DNA from 2 places in the Rhizobium sp. USDA 3886 genome. Region 1 is predicted to be linked to the other one. Evidence: riboswitches for the same ligand, from Rfam matches in the RefSeq annotation. Region 1 holds a riboswitch; the other holds the start of a gene.
What was found. A riboswitch is a leader RNA that binds a small molecule or an ion and turns the genes downstream of it on or off. The one in region 1 is predicted to bind FMN.
Positions count from the first base shown of each region.

Region 2: another riboswitch for FMN. It lies ahead of ribB (3,4-dihydroxy-2-butanone-4-phosphate synthase); the one in region 1 lies ahead of ACZ9BX_RS02815 (DMT family transporter).

Region 1 is NZ_JBWCDC010000001.1:554,271-562,681, reverse strand. Features, by position in the region: gene ACZ9BX_RS02855 (NADH-quinone oxidoreductase subunit C) at 1-384, opposite strand, end outside; gene ACZ9BX_RS02850 (NuoB/complex I 20 kDa subunit family protein) at 403-987, opposite strand; gene ACZ9BX_RS02845 (NADH-quinone oxidoreductase subunit A) at 978-1,343, opposite strand; tRNA gene ACZ9BX_RS02840 (tRNA-Asp) at 1,590-1,666, opposite strand; tRNA gene ACZ9BX_RS02835 (tRNA-Asp) at 1,699-1,775, opposite strand; gene ACZ9BX_RS02830 ((R)-mandelonitrile lyase) at 1,995-2,396, opposite strand; gene ACZ9BX_RS02825 (aldo/keto reductase) at 2,568-3,554, shown strand; gene ACZ9BX_RS02820 (esterase-like activity of phytase family protein) at 3,621-5,819, opposite strand; gene ACZ9BX_RS02815 (DMT family transporter) at 5,914-6,813, opposite strand; FMN riboswitch at 6,903-7,052, opposite strand; gene hupB (DNA-binding protein HupB) at 7,177-7,452, opposite strand; gene ACZ9BX_RS02805 (hypothetical protein) at 7,449-7,685, opposite strand; gene lon (endopeptidase La) at 7,657-8,411, opposite strand, start outside.
Region 2 is NZ_JBWCDC010000003.1:2,498,256-2,506,666, forward strand. Features, by position in the region: gene ACZ9BX_RS35060 (oxidoreductase) at 1-404, shown strand, start outside; gene ACZ9BX_RS35065 (IS110 family RNA-guided transposase) at 800-1,828, shown strand; gene ribB (3,4-dihydroxy-2-butanone-4-phosphate synthase) at 2,151-2,777, opposite strand; FMN riboswitch at 2,893-3,037, opposite strand; gene ACZ9BX_RS35075 (glucose 1-dehydrogenase) at 3,143-3,925, opposite strand; gene tpiA (triose-phosphate isomerase) at 4,001-4,738, opposite strand; gene ACZ9BX_RS35085 (SDR family oxidoreductase) at 4,743-5,531, opposite strand; gene ACZ9BX_RS35090 (sugar ABC transporter ATP-binding protein) at 5,554-7,032, opposite strand; gene ACZ9BX_RS35095 (substrate-binding domain-containing protein) at 7,061-7,990, opposite strand; gene ACZ9BX_RS35100 (ABC transporter permease) at 8,108-8,411, opposite strand, start outside.

The DNA of each region.
Region 1 (8,411 bases):
CGGATGGCCCGTGAAGAGCACGCCGTACATGTCCCAGACCTCGCGCTCGAACCAGTCGGCGCCGGGATAGACGGAGCATGCGGACGGCACCGGCGTATCCTCGTCAGTCGCGACCTTCACGCGGATGCGTTGGTTCTGCTTCGGCGACAGAAAATGATAGACGACGTCGAAACGCAGCTCGCGCTGCGGCCAGTCGACGCCGCAGATGTCCGTCAGGTTGACGAAACCGCATCTGGCGTCGTCGCGCAGGAAGGTCAAAAGCGCGATCAGGTTTTCACCCGTCGTCGTCAGCGTAAGCTCGCCGTACTTCAGCTGCGAGGCGGCAATCAGGTTGCCACGCTCTTCCGAGAGATAGGACGAAAGCTCAGTGAGGGCTTCGCTCATGGTTCTTGTCCTCAACCCTTACCGTTCGATCGTGCCGGTGCGCCGGATCTTCTTCTGCAGCAGAAGCACGCCGTAAAGCAGCGCTTCGGCCGTGGGGGGACAGCCCGGCACATAGATGTCGATCGGTACGACGCGGTCGCAGCCGCGCACCACCGAGTAGGAATAGTGGTAGTAGCCGCCGCCGTTGGCGCAGGAGCCCATCGAGATGACGTAACGCGGCTCCGGCATCTGGTCGTAGACCTTGCGGAGCGCGGGCGCCATCTTGTTGGTCAGCGTGCCGGCGACAATCATCACGTCCGACTGACGCGGCGAGGCACGCGGCGCAAAACCGAAACGCTCGACATCGTAGCGCGGCATGGAGAGCTGCATCATCTCGACGGCGCAGCAGGCAAGACCGAAGGTCATCCACATCAGCGAGCCGGTACGAGCCCAGTTGATCAGTTCATCGGTCGAGGTGACGAGAAAACCCTTGTCGGCGAGCTCGTTGTTGATCTCGCCGAAGAACGCGTCGTTGCTGCCGATCGGCTTGCCGGTTGCGGGATCGATGATCCCCTTCGGCTGCGGCGCCACGAGCGTGTGGGCGCTTGCGGAGGTCACTGCCATTCCAGGGCTCCCTTCTTCCATTCATAGATAAAGCCGACGGTCAGCACAGCTAAGAAGACCATCATGGACCAGAAGCCGAACCAGCCGATAGCGCTGAACGAGACGGCCCAGGGGAAGAGGAAGGCAACTTCGAGGTCGAAGATGATGAAGAGAATCGACACGAGATAGAAGCGGATGTCGAACTTCATGCGGGCATCATCGAAGGCGTTGAAGCCGCATTCGTATGCGGAAAGCTTTTCCGAATCGGGCGCCTTGAAGGCCACGGCAAACGGCGCAATCAGAAGCGCCAGGCCGATAACGAGGGCAATGCCGATGAAGATAGCGATCGGAATATAGGAACTGAGCAGTTCAGTCATCATGTTCATCCCTGCTTGCCGGATGCGCCAGGCAGCGCAATGGGCAAATGCCCGGCAAGCGAACGTGCGTTGCAACAAGCCGTGGTTAGCGCAGCCGGAGCCAGGGCGCAAGACTTTTAGAAGGCCAATTCCACCTGTGAGGATGCGACATTATCAAGCAGATGCAACGATGTCGCGACAAATACGCACAAGTTGCGAGAGGCTGCATGGCAGCCAACCAAAAACTGCATAGCTCGGAGAAAAGAATGGCGCGAGTGACGGGGCTCGAACCCGCGACCTCCGGCGTGACAGGCCGGCACTCTAACCGACTGAGCTACACCCGCGCATGGCGGAGGAAAGGCCGAAAACCTCGAAATGGCGCGAGTGACGGGGCTCGAACCCGCGACCTCCGGCGTGACAGGCCGGCACTCTAACCGACTGAGCTACACCCGCACTTCATTTCAAGCAATCCGGAGGCTTTCGCATCCTTGTCAAAGCGGACTGGCCGCTTCGATGAGCGGCTAACTAAGGGGTTAGCATTTGAGTGTCAAGCAGCTTTGGAGACAAAACCATGACAGTCCGGAAATTGTTTTCAAAGCGAACTCGGGCCGCCGCGCAGGAGCTTAGCATTGACAGGACTTCCGGCGCATTTTCCTGTTGTCTGAAGCCGCCTCACGCCTTTCCGGCATATTGCTCGTCGCTGACCTGCTCCATCCAGTCCGCAACGTTGCCGTTCAGCGATTCCTGGATGGCGATGTGCGTCATCGCCGTTTCCGGGGCGGCACCATGCCAATGCTTCTCGCCGGGCGCGAACCAGACGGTGTCGCCCGGCCGGATTTCGCGAATTTCGTCGCCCCAGCTCTGCACGAGACCTTTGCCGGACGTGACGATCAGGGTTTGCCCCAGAGGATGCGTGTGCCATGCGGTACGCGCGCCCGGCTCGAATGTCACATGCACAACCCTCACGCGGGCCGGATCCGGCGCTTCGATCAGCGGATCGAGCCGCACGGTGCCGGCGAAATAGTCCGCCGAAGCCTTCGCCGATGGCCGGGAACCGGCCGTCTTGATTTCCATGGTATTTGCCTCTTTTGTTTGATCCGGCGTGCTCATATGTAAGTAGGTTATCGATCCGCTCATTTGAAGTGCAGCGAGACGCCCTATCTCCTCCCCCTGCGGGCGCTTGCCCGACCCCTGCCCGGCTGATATTTGCCGCGCGAGCTTTTCAGCACGAATGGAGGATTCCCCGTGAAACAGCATTCTTTCGGCCGCATGCCGTTTTCAATCACCAATGTCGGGTTCGGCGCATGGCAGATCGGCGGTTCCTGGGGAGATGTCAGCGAGGCTGACGGCCGGGCAGCACTCAATGCCGCGCTCGACGCCGGCATGACCTTCATCGACACGGCCGACGTTTATGGCGACGGCCGGTCGGAGAAGATCGTCGCCGATGTGCTGAAGGGCCGTGGCGGCACGCGCCCGATGGTCGCCACCAAAGCAGGCCGAAGGCTGAATCCGCATGTCGCCGACGGCTATACGAAGGCCAATCTCGAAGGCTTCATCGACCGTAGTCTGAGGAACCTGCAGGTCGACAGCCTCGACCTTGTCCAGCTCCACTGCCCTCCGACGGAAGTTCTCTATCGGCCCGAAGTGTTCGAGGGTCTTAACGAGTTGCAGAAGGCCGGCAAGATCAAGGGCTACGGCGTCAGCGTTTCGACGGTGGAGGAAGGCCTGAAGGCGATCGAGTTTCCCGGCGTTGAAAGCATCCAGATCATCTACAACATCTTCCGTCAGCGTCCCGATCGTCTGTTCTTCCAGGAAGCCCGCCGCAGGAACGTCGCGGTGATCGCCCGCGTCCCGCTCGCAAGCGGCCTGCTTTCCGGCAAGATCACCCGCAGCACCAAGTTCGCCAGCGACGACCACCGCAATTTCAACCGCCACGGCGAGGCCTTCGATGTCGGCGAAACCTTCGCAGGCGTTCCCTTCGAGGTCGGCCTGCAGGCGGTCGAGGAAGTGCGCAAGCTGGTGCCGCAGGGCGCCACCATGGCCGCCTTCGCGCTTCGCTGGATCCTGATGAACGACGCGGTCACCGTGGCCATCCCCGGCGCACGCAACGCCGAACAGGCAAGGGCCAACGCGGCGGCTGCCGATCTCGCGCCGCTCTCCCACGATGTCATGGAGGCGACCCGCGAGATCTACGAGCGGCTGATCGCCCCGCATGTGCATCAGCGCTGGTAAGTGTAACCCCTCGGAATCAGAAATGGCCGGGATTTGACCCGGCAATTTCGGTTCAATACGGAGACCTTAGTTCGTGCCGACCAGATCGACCGGGAAGAACAACGTTTCGCCCGAAGAATCGCTGACGCCGTCGTTATCGGTGACGGCATAAGCCTTGCCGCCGGCGTCGAAGGTGAAGCCTTCGATCTTGTCGAGCACGTAGCCGTTGGTGGCGGTCTTCAGCTCGTTCAGGAAGTCGTAGGCTTCGGTCTTCTTGACGGCCGGAAGCTCGCCGCCGAGCTCGGCGGGCTTGAGATCGGTGATCGCCACCTTGTAGAGCTTCTTCAGCTTTGCGGCATCGCCGACGAGGTTGTCGCGCTCGATGATGTAGACATTGTCGCCATGAGCGGAGATTTCCGAAAGACCGACCCAGCCGTTTTCGGACTTGTCGAGCGGGTAGCGCACGGCGCCCCATTCCTTGCTCTTCGGATTGTAGGACACGAGCTTCACGAAGCCCTTCTCGTCGTCCTTCCATTCGCGCTGAATGGCCATCCAGAGCGTTGCATCATCGCCGGAGCCGATGATCGTCACACCTTCGAAACCGTAGCGGATTTCGTTAGCAGTCAGTTCCTTCGGCAGGGCGATCTCGGCCTTGATCTCGCCCTTCGGATTGACGTGGTAGAGCGCGTGCGACAGCAGCTTATCGCTGTTGCCTTCTGACGCGAGCCAGAACCAGCCCTTCTCGTCGACGGCGATGCCCTCGATGTCGAGCTTCTGGGCGGCAGCACCGTCACGCTTGACCGTCAGCGTTTCGGTGATGACGGCGGGCCTTTGCGTAGCATCGATCGTGTAGATCGTCGGCTGCATGCCGAGCACGCTGTCGCTGACCGCAAAGAGCCTACCGGGCTTTTCCGGAACGGCCGCAAGGCCCGAAAGGGCGGCAAAGCCGACCGGATTGCTATCCTTCTCGGCCGCGACGATCTGCGGATAGGCCTTCTCGCCTTCGGCAAGCTCGTAGATCATGACATGCGAGCGCGGGCCGCCATCTTCGCCGAGATCAACTTCGTTGGCTGTCGCAAAGAGGTTGCGCGAGGGAATGGCTACGGCGCCTTCCGGCGAAACGCCCGAGGGAAGGATCTGCGAGAGTTCCGGATCGGCACCGGTATCCTTGTACACGCCGACAACCGAAGCGCGCTCGGCAAGCACGAAGAAATACTGCTGGCCACCGAAGGTCGCGGCTTCCAGGCCTTCCGGCTCGACGCCCTTCGACCCTGAGCGGCCATCCGGATAGTGGCCGAGATCGGCAACGGCACGCTCGAAGGAGCTGCCGGATTCGTAGAGAACCCTGCCGGTCTTGTCGAAGATCGTGAAGCCGCGCGAGCCGCCTTCATAATCGCCTTCGTTGGCGACGATGAGACGGTTGCCGTCCAGCCACTTCACGGCGTCGGGTTCGCGCAGCACGCCCTTCAGCTCGCCAGCAAACTTCAGCGCGCCGTCCTTCTTCGTGTCGATACCGGAAAGGTCCGTGCTGCCGGCGGAGAAATGTGTCTTCACCTGAGCGGTCTTGGCGTCGACGATGACGATCTCGTTGTTTTCCTGCAGCGTCAGGGCGATCTCGTCCTGGCTGTTGAAGGAAACGAATTCGGGCTCCGGGTCCTCGGGGGCGACGGCGGAGAGGCCGGTCAGCGCAATGTGCTTGATCGTACCGCAATCGACCGTACCGTCCTTGACCTGGAAGATCACGAGATCGCCTGCCGGCATCTGCGGGATCTTGCCGTCGTTGACGTCTTCGTCACGCTCGTTTTCGATGGCGATCGTGCCGAGCGTCTTGTCCTTGTTGAGCGCGATCGAATCCGGCTGGCCGCCGAGATCGCACGTGTTCTCGATCTTCTTGGTGGCAACGTCGACGATTACCAGACGGCCGGAGGGCTTCTGCTTGCTCTCGCCGGTGTTGACGGCGACGAGCGCCTTGCCGGCTGCCGACGTAACGGAGGTCGGCTCTCCGTCCATCATCAGCGCCCCGCCTGCCTTCGGGGCCTTGGCATCGGTGATGTCGACGAAGCCTATCGCGCCGAGCGGGCTGTCGCTGTAAATCACCGTCTTGCCATCATCGGTGGCGGTGATGATTTCGGCGGAGGTTGTGGAAAGCTTGTCCTTGCCAGCGGGCAGGTTTGCGGCAACCGGGAAGGACGCGATACGATTGAAAACAGGCTCCGCAGCAGCCGGAAAAGCAACGGATGCGAGAAGAGCGGCAGCCAGCGCTGCCTTGCGCGATGAAATGGTCATGAAATCCCCCACGTGTCGAATATTCGAAACGTGGGATTTTTGCGGCACGGTGATGACAGACGCATGACAGGTAGCGTGTTTTGCACTGCCTTGTCTATGTTGCCGTTCGCTCGCGGCTGAGTTCGTTGCGCATGATGAAAAGCGAGGCGCAGAGGATCAGTGCCGCGCCGAGCCATAGATAGCCTGTGGGCGCATAACCGAAGACGAGCCAGCCCGCAAAGACGTTGAGCGGCAGCTTGAGGTCGTCGAAGGGCTGCACATAGGCAGCGTCGGCCACCGCATAGGCAAGTGTGAGAAAATACTGCGCGAGCACGGTCAGCAGGCCGGCGAATATGAAGAGCCCAAGCGTGATACCCATCGGCACCTCGAAGCCGGCCGCCAAAGCAAGCCCGCCATTGATGGGCGTCAGCAGCACCAGCAGCCAGACCGTTATGGTTTCGGGCCGCTCGATGCCCGTCAGGTTCTTCGTGATCAGCGAGGCTGCGCCCCAAAGCAGCGCCGAAAGCACCGGCAGCAGGGCCGCCCAGGTGAAACTGTCCGACCAGGGCTGCAAGATGATCATCGCGCCGGCAAAGCCGGCGGCCGTTGCCGCCCAGCGCGCCGGGCCGACGCGTTCCCCGAGGAAGAGACGCGCACCGAGGATGATGAAGAACGGCGAGGTCATCACCAGCGCGATCGCCTGCCAGATCGGCACGGAGGCGAGACCCGAGACCCAGGCTTCGACGCCGAGGGCGGCAAAAGCGACGCGCACGATATGGCGCCAGGGATAATCGGTGCGCATCGCCGAGAAGCCGGCGCGATAAAGGAACGGCAGCGAGAAGACGAGCGCGAAGGCATATTGCCAAAAGGCGGCGGAAGCGGCCGGGAAGGCAAGCGTCATCGTCAACCATTGCGTGACGACATTGAGGATCGAGAAGGCCACGCCGGCGAGCACCATCCAGGCGGCACCCGCCATGGCACGCGACCTGGAAATGCTGAGGGAAGTCTGATTCATGTCATTCATCCAGAACAAAAGGACCAACACAAATCAGGACGCATGAGCGCAACAACACCGCCGGGCAGTTCCCTGCCCTTCGTGCCTGTGATCACTCTCTTTCGTCCGGACTATAACCGTCGGCTCCGGCATCGCACCGGATCTGCTGACCCTTCCGCACTGAGCAAGGAAGGCGCTCGCGGGCTCGGGCCGAGACCCTTACCGCCGGTGGGGACTTTCACCCCGCCCTGAGAACAGAAAAGCCGTAAATGAAACTTGAGAGCCCCGCAAGATCCCGCAGAAAACCGAAAAGGGTCCGGCTTTCGCCGAACCCTTCCAAACCTGGACTGCCGGTCTCGTTATCCGGCGGCCAAGCAAATCTCATTAGCCGTTGACAGCGTCCTTCAGGCCCTTGCCGGGCGTGAATTTCGGCACGTTGCGAGCCGGAATATTGACTTCAGCGCCGGTGGACGGGTTGCGGCCCTTGGTGGCAGCGCGATGAGAAACGGTGAAGCTACCGAAGCCGGCGAGACGAATGTCGCCCTTATTCTTCAGTTCACCCTGGACAACGTCGAAAACAGCGTCGACAGCAGAAGCAGCGTCAGCCTTGGTGAGGCCAGCCTTTTCGGCAACTGCGGACACGAGTTCATTCTTGTTCATGTTTCCACCCCTTTCAATGGTTCGAAACGACTCAATCTGTAAGCCAGGCACAGAATAGGTTTCATCAGGCCCGCCGCAACCCAAAAGCCCTGCAAATCAAGGAAAAGCAAGCGGCTCTGTGACGTTTTCACAAAAAAGGCTGGCGTTTTAAGCCAGCCTTTTCCGAGTTTTGCAGCATTTTGACATAAATGTGGCAGACAGCGCTCAATGAGCGATGGCTGCACCTGTCTCATCGAGGCCCTCGACCGTCGCGATGACCGGCGTTTCAACCGTTCCATCCCATTCGATCGGCTCGGGCCTGCGAACCAGCGCATGCTTGATCACCTCGCCCATGCGGGATACCGGGATGATCTCCATGTTGTTCTTCACGTTGTCCGGAATCTCCGCCAGATCCTTGGCGTTTTCTTCCGGGATCAACACCTTCTTGATGCCGCCGCGAAGCGCCGCGAGCAGCTTTTCCTTCAGACCGCCGATCGGCAGAACGCGGCCGCGAAGGGTGATCTCGCCGGTCATGGCGACATCCTTGTTGACCGCAATGCCGGTCATGATCGAGACGATCGCGGTTGCCATGGCGACACCCGCCGACGGACCATCCTTCGGAGTCGCACCTTCCGGCACGTGCACGTGGATGTCGCTCTTGTCGAAGCGCGGCGGCTCGATGCCGAAATCGACGGCGCGCGAGCGGACATAGGATGCCGCCGCCGAAATCGATTCCTTCATGACTTCCTTCAGGTTGCCGGTGACCGTCATGCGACCCTTGCCCGGCATCATCACGCCTTCGATCGTCAGCAGCTCGCCGCCGACTTCCGTCCAGGCAAGACCGGTGACGACGCCGACCTGATCCTCGCGCTCGGCCTCACCATGGCGGAAGCGAGGAACACCCAGATAGTCATCGATGTTTTCGGCTGTGACGTGAACGGACTTCGCCTTGCCCTTGATGATCTCGGTCACCGCCTTGC
Region 2 (8,411 bases), on a different contig from region 1:
CGGGCTATTATCACGCCACGAAATTTGCCGTCGAAGCCTTGTCGGAATCGCTTTGGCATGAGGTCGCACCGCTCGGTATCAACGTCACCATCGTGGAGCCGAGCGCCTTTCGCACCGATTGGGCCGGCCGATCGATGATCGAATCCGAGACATGGATCGAAGATTACGCGGAAACCGCCGGGAAGCGGCGCGAAGCGACCAGGGCTGTCTCCGGCAACCAGCCTGGCGATCCGGCCCGTGCCGCACAGGCGATCGTGACGGTTTTCGAGGCTGAGAGGCCACCACTTCGCCTGCTTCTGGGGCGTGTCGCCCTCAACGTGGCCTTGGCACGCCTTGATGCTCTACGGGAGAATTTCGAAGCCTGGGCTGAGATAACGAACAGCGCCGACTTTCCCGGTGAATAGCTCGCCGTTCGAAGCGCGACGGAAAACCTCAGTCGCTGTGTCGGTGGTGGTAAGATCGCGCCCAAACGCATGCGAATGGCGGGCGGCGTGACCCCGGCTGATGTTGTGCCGCTGGCAATGCTGATTGCCGGCGGCTGTTTATCCGACGGCAATCGATCGGTGTCGATAATCGCGCGCTCGGGTACGAGAGTGCGTTCAGCACCTTCTTCAGGCGCGTGATGGGATGCTCGCCGAAGTCAGACCGGTCAATGCTCGGTTTTGATTTCCACTAAGAACTGACCCGGCCTTCCGGAATATTTCCATCGAGAATTGATGGAGTGGATGCCCCCTCCCGACGGCATCGCAATGTGCCAGAGTGATGTTCGCGAGAATGTCACTTAGAGGAGAGAGCATCCATGAAGGAAATTAGCATTGTCGGCCTGGACCTGGCAAAGCGAGTGTTTCAGGTGCACGCCGCCGGAAGCGATGGTGGGATTATTCTGCGCAGGAAATTGTCCCGCGGTCAGGTTCTCGCGTTTTTCGCAAAGCTGCGGAAATGCACAGTTGCAATGGAAGCCTGTGCGACCGCCCATTATTGGGCTCGTGAGATCGGCAAGCTCGGCCACGAAGTTCGCTTGCTACCTCCGGCCTATGTAAAGCCGTTCGTCAAACGGCAGAAGAATGATGCGGCCGATGCGGAGGCGATCGTTGAAGCGGCTCTCCGCCCGTCGATGCGGTTCGTGGTTCCGAAGACTGAGAGCCAGCAAGCCTGCTCGATGATCTTCCGGACGCGGGACCTGTTCGTCCGTCAGCGAACACAGCTCATCAACGCCCTCCGCGCGCACCTCGCTGAGCATGGGGTCATTGCGCCGCAGGGAATTGCGAACCTGGCTTTGTTGACGCAGATAATCGAGGATGACGCCGCCGGCCTCGAACTCATTGTCGTGGAAACCGCACGGCTTTACCTTGAACAGATCGAGGCGCTCTCTTCCCGGATTACCAGCTTGGAAAAGGCGCTCAAGTCGGAAGCGATGCGCTCTGAGAACACAGCCCGATTGATGTCCATGCCTGGAATGGGACCGATCACGGCCATGGCGATCGAAGCTTTCGCCCCTACCATGACGACATTCCGCAAAGGTCGAGACTTTGCGGCATGGTTGGGGCTCGTACCCAAACAGCATTCGAGCGGCGGAAAGCAGGTACTCGGCCGAACGTCGAAGATGGGTCAGCGTGACATACGGCGGCTTTTGATCATCGGCGCAATGACGGTCATCCGATGGGCATGCCGCAAAGCTCCTCCCGAGAGCTCATGGCTGGCGCGTATGTTGGCGCGCAAGCCCCGCATTCTCGTTGCGATTGCCCTTGCCAACAAAATGGCTCGATCGATCTGGGCGATGGTGACGAAGAACGAAAATTACAGGGATTCCGCTCTGGCTGCGGCGTAACAAGCGAGCCATCGCCAGGCGGATCGTCGGCGTGTGAGGAGGTCAGCGAACGGTAAGGACAAAGATCGGTGAGAGTGGGCCTGGAAATGCATAGGGGTCAGTGAGCCACGAGCTCGCAGAATTGATTTGCACCAGATCCGCGCAGCTCCATACCGGCCAGCGGTTGTACTCAAGCCGCAACGAAAGGCCTGATACATGACCGCACCCGATCACACGTTCATATCGTTCTATGAAAGCCTTGCATGAACGGGGGCATCCATACATGACCCATGTTTGAACTTTGCCCCCGCACATGAAAGCAGGCGCCACGAGCGCTTAGGAACTAGGCCGCCTTAACGGACACGCTCGCTGCCCTGAAGGCTATGAGGTCTTCAATCGTGATCAGATGAAGACCATGCCGTTCGGCAAAGCGTTCGAGCTCCGGCAGACGTGCCATCGTGCCATCGTCGTTGGCCACCTCGCAAATCACGCCGGACGGGGATAGACCAGCAAGCTTGGCGAGGTCCACTGCTGCTTCGGTGTGGCCAGGGCGGGAAAGGACGCCGTTCGCATGGGCTCGAAGCGGAAAGATATGACCTGGCCGTGCAAAATCCTCGGGGCGAGAACCTTCCCTGACGAGTGCTCGAACGGTCGCGGCCCTGTCGGCGGCGGATATCCCAGTCGTCGTTTCGGGAATGTAGTCCACGGAGACGGTGAAGGCGGTCTTCAGCACCTCGGTGTTGCGTGGCACCATCAAAGGAATGTCAAGCTCATCAAGCCTCTCGCCTTCCATCGCAACGCAGACGAGGCCGCGAGCTTGATTCATCATGAACGCGATTGCTTGCGGAGTTACGGCTTCCGAAGCGATCACGAGATCGCCTTCGTTTTCCCGGTCACGGTCATCGACAACGACGACGATCTCGCCCCGCGAAATTGCGGCGATCGCATCATCGATTTTGGAAATTGCCAACTTCTTGCCTTTCAAGGGTTAGCCGCTGTGAGCGGCGTGCATGGCCTGTCATAGCCACCATTTTCCCTTGGGCGAACAAGCATACGAAACGCCGCTCTTGAGGCGGCGTCCGCTGCATTGCTCTCTTCCATCCGGACTGTAACCGTCGGCTCCGGCATCTCACCGGATCTGCTGACCCTCCGTATCCACGAAGGCGCTCGCGGGCTCCGAGTTGCCTCGATACCGCCGGTGGGGAATTGCACCCCGCCCTGAGAACGCATGCAACATAGAGGATCGATGCCTTGTTGTGCAAGAGGTCGCCGGCCGCCAACCGAGCGAAAATCCGGTTTTCCAGTGAACGCACCGTTTCTTATTGTCGAATAAAGCTACGACATGATCAGGCCGCCATCGACGTTGATCGTCTGGCCGGTGATGTAGGCAGCATCGTCGCTGGCGAGGAAAGTGACGAGACCGGCGACGTCCTCACCTGATCCGGCCCGTTTCATCGGAATGCCTTCGACCCATTGCTTCATGAGTTCTCCAGGGCCATAGTTGCCGAGGAGCTTCCCCCACGCCTGATCGTTATAAGCCCACATATCCGTTTCGATGATGCCCGGGCAGAAGGCGTTGACGGTGATGTTTTCGGTCGCGACTTCCTTGGCAAGGCTTTGGGTGATCCCGACAACGCCCATCTTTGAAGCGGCGTAGTGTGGCGTGTAGATGAAGCCGTCGCGCGCTTGGCCGGAGGCGGTGTTGATGATACGGCCACCTCGTCCATGCTTGCGCATGCGCAGAATTGCTTCCTGCGCGCACAAGAAGACGCCCTTGGTGTTGACGGCCATGACCTTGTCCCACTCACCTTCCGTCATGTCTTCGATGCGGGCGATGGTGATGACGCCGGCGTTCTGGATCGACACGTCCACAGCGCCGTAAGCCTTCTCTGCTGCGTCGTAGAGAGCCTTCACGCTGGCTTTGTCGGTGACGTCTCCGACGAAGGAGATAGCATTGCCAGCATCGGTTTTGATCTGCTCGGCGACTGCATGGACCGACTCTTCGTTGGCGGAGACGACGAGATTGGCGCCTTCTTTTGCGAAGCGCTTGGCGATCGCAGCGCCGATGCCGCGGCTGCCTCCGGTGATGACCACGGTTTTGTTCTCAAAGCGTTTCATTCTTTCATCCTTCCCGGTGCCAGACGATCTCGGGCGTCGACCGCAGAGCCGGCGACCCCTTGCGTCATGCCGCCTTCAAGCGGCCGCAGAAATGATCTCGGCGAACTCTGCCGCCTTCAGCGATGCGCCTCCGACCAACGCTCCATCCACGTTTGCCGCGCGGAAGATGGAGGCTGCATTCGAAGCCTTCACCGAACCACCGTAAAGGATCCTCACGAGGCGCCCATCATCGCCCAATCGCTCTTCAAGCATCTGTCTTATCGAGGAATGGACTTCCTCGATCTCCTCAATGGTCGGAACCAAGCCGGTTCCAATGGCCCAGACCGGTTCATATGCGATCGCCATGTTCGAGCTGGCGGCGCTCGCGGGCATTGAACCTCGAAGCTGTCCACCCACGACATCGATCGCCTTTCCATCATCGCGTTCATCGCGGGTCTCGCCGATGCAAATGATCGTGGTCAGTCCGGCCTTGTGAGCGGCGACGGCCTTGCTGGCGACTATCGCATCGGTTTCGTCGTGGGACGCGCGGCGTTCGGAATGGCCGAGAATGACGAAGCGTGCCCCCGCGTCGACGAGCATGCCCGCGGAGATGTCTCCGGTGCGGGCGCCGGACGCCTCGGGGTGGCAGTCCTGAGCGCCGACGATAACGGTCGAATCCTTCGAGCGCTTCGCGGCGTTCTCGATCAGCGTGAAGGGCGGACAGACGACGATGTCACACGCCGCCTCGCCCGTGAGCCCCTTCAGCGCCTCGATCTCAGCCAGGGAGGAAGCGAGACCGTTCATTTTCCAGTTGCCGGCAATCAGCTTTCGCATCGCATCACCAGCAGCAGAAACCGCCGTCGACAAGCAGATCGACGCCGGTTACGAAGCTTGCCGCATTCGACAGCAGGAACACGGCCGGACCGACCATCTCGTCGACCGCAGCCATGCGCTGCATCGGCGTCTGCTCTTCGAAGAGCTTGGTCTGATGGACCATCTCGGGACGCGTGTTCATGGGCGTCGCCGTGTATCCGGGCGAGATCGTGTTGACGCGGATGCCGCGGCCGACCCATTCCATCGCCATGGACTTCGACATATGGATCACGCCGGCCTTGGAAGCGTTATAGTGCGCCTGGCTCAGGCCCCGGTTGACGATCACGCCGGACATGGACGCGATGTTGACGATGGATCCGCGTCCGTTCTTCAACATGGCGCAGGCCTCGGCCTGGCAAGAAAGGAAAACCCCTTTCAGGTTGATGTCCATCAACGCCTGGTACTGGTCCTCTTCCATCTCTTCCGCGGGATTGGCGTTGGCGATACCTGCGGCGTTGACGGCAAGCGTCAGTGCGCCGAGCTCCGCCTCGGTGCGTGCTACCGCCTCGCTGAGAGATGACTTGCGCGTGACGTCCGCTTCAATCTGGATGGAGCGGCGGCCGGCGGCCTGAACGTGTCTAGCCGTGTTGGCCAGTCCGTCGTCGGTTCGGCGGTCGAGCAGCGCGACGTCGGCACCGCACTGTGCAAGACCCATGGCAATGCGCTGCCCAATTCCGCTGCCGGCGCCAGTCACGATGGCAACCTGGCCGCTGAGATCGAAAAGCTTCGGGGCGTTCAGAGTGATGTCGGACACCGCTCTTCCTTTCTCTGTCTATTTAGATTGTAGCGAGCTCCATGACCGAGACGTCGTTTGCCTCGTCACGATTGAGAATGCCTGCCTGCTTGCCCTGGGCAAGCACGAGAATGCGATTTGAAACGCCGAGAACTTCCTCGAGGTCCGAGCTCACGACGATGACCGCAACGCCCTGTTTTGCAAGATTGACGATGATCTCGTAGATGCCCGCCCGGGCGCCGACGTCGATGCCTCTCGTGGGTTCGTCGAGTACAACGACCTTCGGATCGCGCATGAGCCACTTCGCGATGACCACCTTCTGCTGATTGCCGCCGGACAGGTCCGAGGCATACTGCTCGGCACGACCTTTTACGCCGAACTTGACAACCGCCTTCTCCGCGAACGAACGCTTGACCTGCGGCGTAATCCAACGCCCACCCAGCTTGTCAAGGTTGGCGTAGATAATGTTCTCGCCGATCCGGTGCCCGACGACCAGACCCTGATCCTTGCGGTCTTCCGGAACCATTACGATTCCCTTAGCGATCGCGTCGGCAGGATCGCGTAGCCTGAGTTCTTCGCCTTCCAGCTTGATCGAGCCTTCACTGATCGGATCCGCTCCCGAAATCGCGCGGACAAGTTCCGTGCGGCCGGCGCCGACCAGTCCGGCAATTCCAAGGATTTCGCCTGCCTTTACGTCGAAGGTGACGTCGCGGAACGAATTGTCCGGAGAACTCAGCCCCAACACCTGAAGTACCGGGCGCTCAGTCGGAACAGGCAGGGCCGGGAACAGGCGGTCGAGCGAGCGTCCGACCATGCTCTCGACGATCGTTCGCACGGGCGTCGCGCTGTCGGCGAATTCCTGCACACGCTCCCCGTCCCGAAGCACGACGATCCGGTCAGTGATCTGCTTGATCTCCTCCATGCGGTGGGAGATGTAGATGATGCCAACGCCTTCTGACCGAAGCTTCCGAACCTGTTCGAAGAGAGCTTCCGTCTCCGCTCCACCGAGGGCCGCGGTCGGCTCGTCAAGGATCAGGAGCTTTGCATTGAGAGCCAGCGCTTTCGCGATCTCGATGAGCTGTTGATTTGCGGTCGAAAGGCCGGCGACCCTCCGCGTTGCCGGTATGTGAAGGTTCAGCCGCGCGAGCTGCTCCTGAGCGCGGCGGACCATCTGGGCGCGGTCGACAATGCCGTTCTTCATGGGCCAGCGTCCGATGAAGACGTTCTCTGCGATGGAGAGCTGCGGCAGGAGTTGCAGCTCCTGGTGGATTAGGACGACGCCGTTGTCGATCGCCTCCCTTGGGGTGGCTGGGGCATAAGCCTGCCCCAGCCATGTCATGGATCCTTCGGATGGCGTGCGTGACCCGGCGATGATGCCGGATAGCGTTGACTTGCCCGCTCCATTCTCACCGAGAAGTGCAACCACTTCGCCCGGATAGACGTCCAAGCTGACATTCTTCAGAACCTGGAGCGGTCCATATCGCTTCGATATGCCCCTCAGGGAAAGAACCGGATCAGTCACGGCACACCTCCTCAAGATCTCGACTTTGTTACGGATGGCTCGCGATGAAGCCTGCGACGTTTTCCTTGGTCGTCAGCGTGGCGTCCATGAGCTGCACCGGAGGTATCTTCTCTCCGGCGACGAGCTTGGCGGCATTTTCCACCGCATCGCGGCCCATCTTCTGCGTCTGCTGCGTCGCAGTCACGTCGAAGACACCCTTGCTCAGCGCTTCGAGGGCAGCTGTGTCACCGTCGAAACCCCCAACCACGATCTTCTGGGAGGGATTGGCGACCTTGATTGCCTGCGCGGCGCCAAGCGCCAGCGCGTCGGCCTGTGCGAACACGATCGAGACGTCGGGATTTGCCTGGAGCATGTTCTGCATGATCTGGAATCCTTCGTCCTGGCTCCAGATGTTCGAGTACTGCTCGGCGACAACCTTCACGTCCGGATTGGCCGTGAGGGATTCAGCGCATCCCTTGGAACGGTCGACTTCGGGCGTCGTGCCCTTCTGGCCATGGATGATAACCATTTTACCCTTGCCGCCGGCTTGCTTCAAAATGTAGTCGCAGACGGCCTTGGCAGACGCGACGGAATCCGTGGCAAGGAAAGTGTCGCCTGGCGCGCCGTCAGCATTGCGGTCGACGTTCACCACCGGGACGCCGGCGTTCTTGGCAAGCTTGACCGGAACAGTCGCGGCCGCCGCCCCCGCTGGAATGTAGATCAGTGCGTCGATGTTCTGCGTCAGAAGGTCCTGGATCTGGTTCACCTGCGTCGGTCCGTCGCCCTTCGCGTCGACCGTGACGACTTCGATGCCACGCTTCTTGGCTTCGTCCTCGACAGACTGCTTGATCTGATTGAAGAAGTTTGCCTGAAGGTTAGCAACGGCCAGGCCGAGCTTCTTCAGCTCCGCCGCGTGTACGGGGCCGAGCGTGAGACCAAGCAGTGCGGCAGACGCGAGCATGGTGCGCGCAATTTTCATTGTATTTCCTCCGTTGTTTGATGGGACCCTCGGGTAATACCTCCCCCTCGGGGTATTGATCCGCCCCAACCCTTCGGGGCGGAATTCGTGGCGTCCGCCAACTCGGCGGGCCGCTCGTCAGGCGCGACGCCGACGAATTGTCTCCGCGCCCACCGCAAGTACGATGACGATGCCGATGATCACCTGCTGAAGGAACGGCGAGACATTAAGAAGGTTGAGCCCGTTACGAAGGACACCGATGATAAGAACACCGATAAGCGTCCCCCCGATACCGCCGGCGCCGCCGGAGAGCGAAGTCCCACCAATGACGACCGCAGCGATGGTGTCCAACTCATAGCCAAAACCACTGGACGGCTGGACCGAGTCCAGGCGAGCCGCGAGCACGATGCCTGCTAGTCCTGCGAGGACTGCACTCACCACA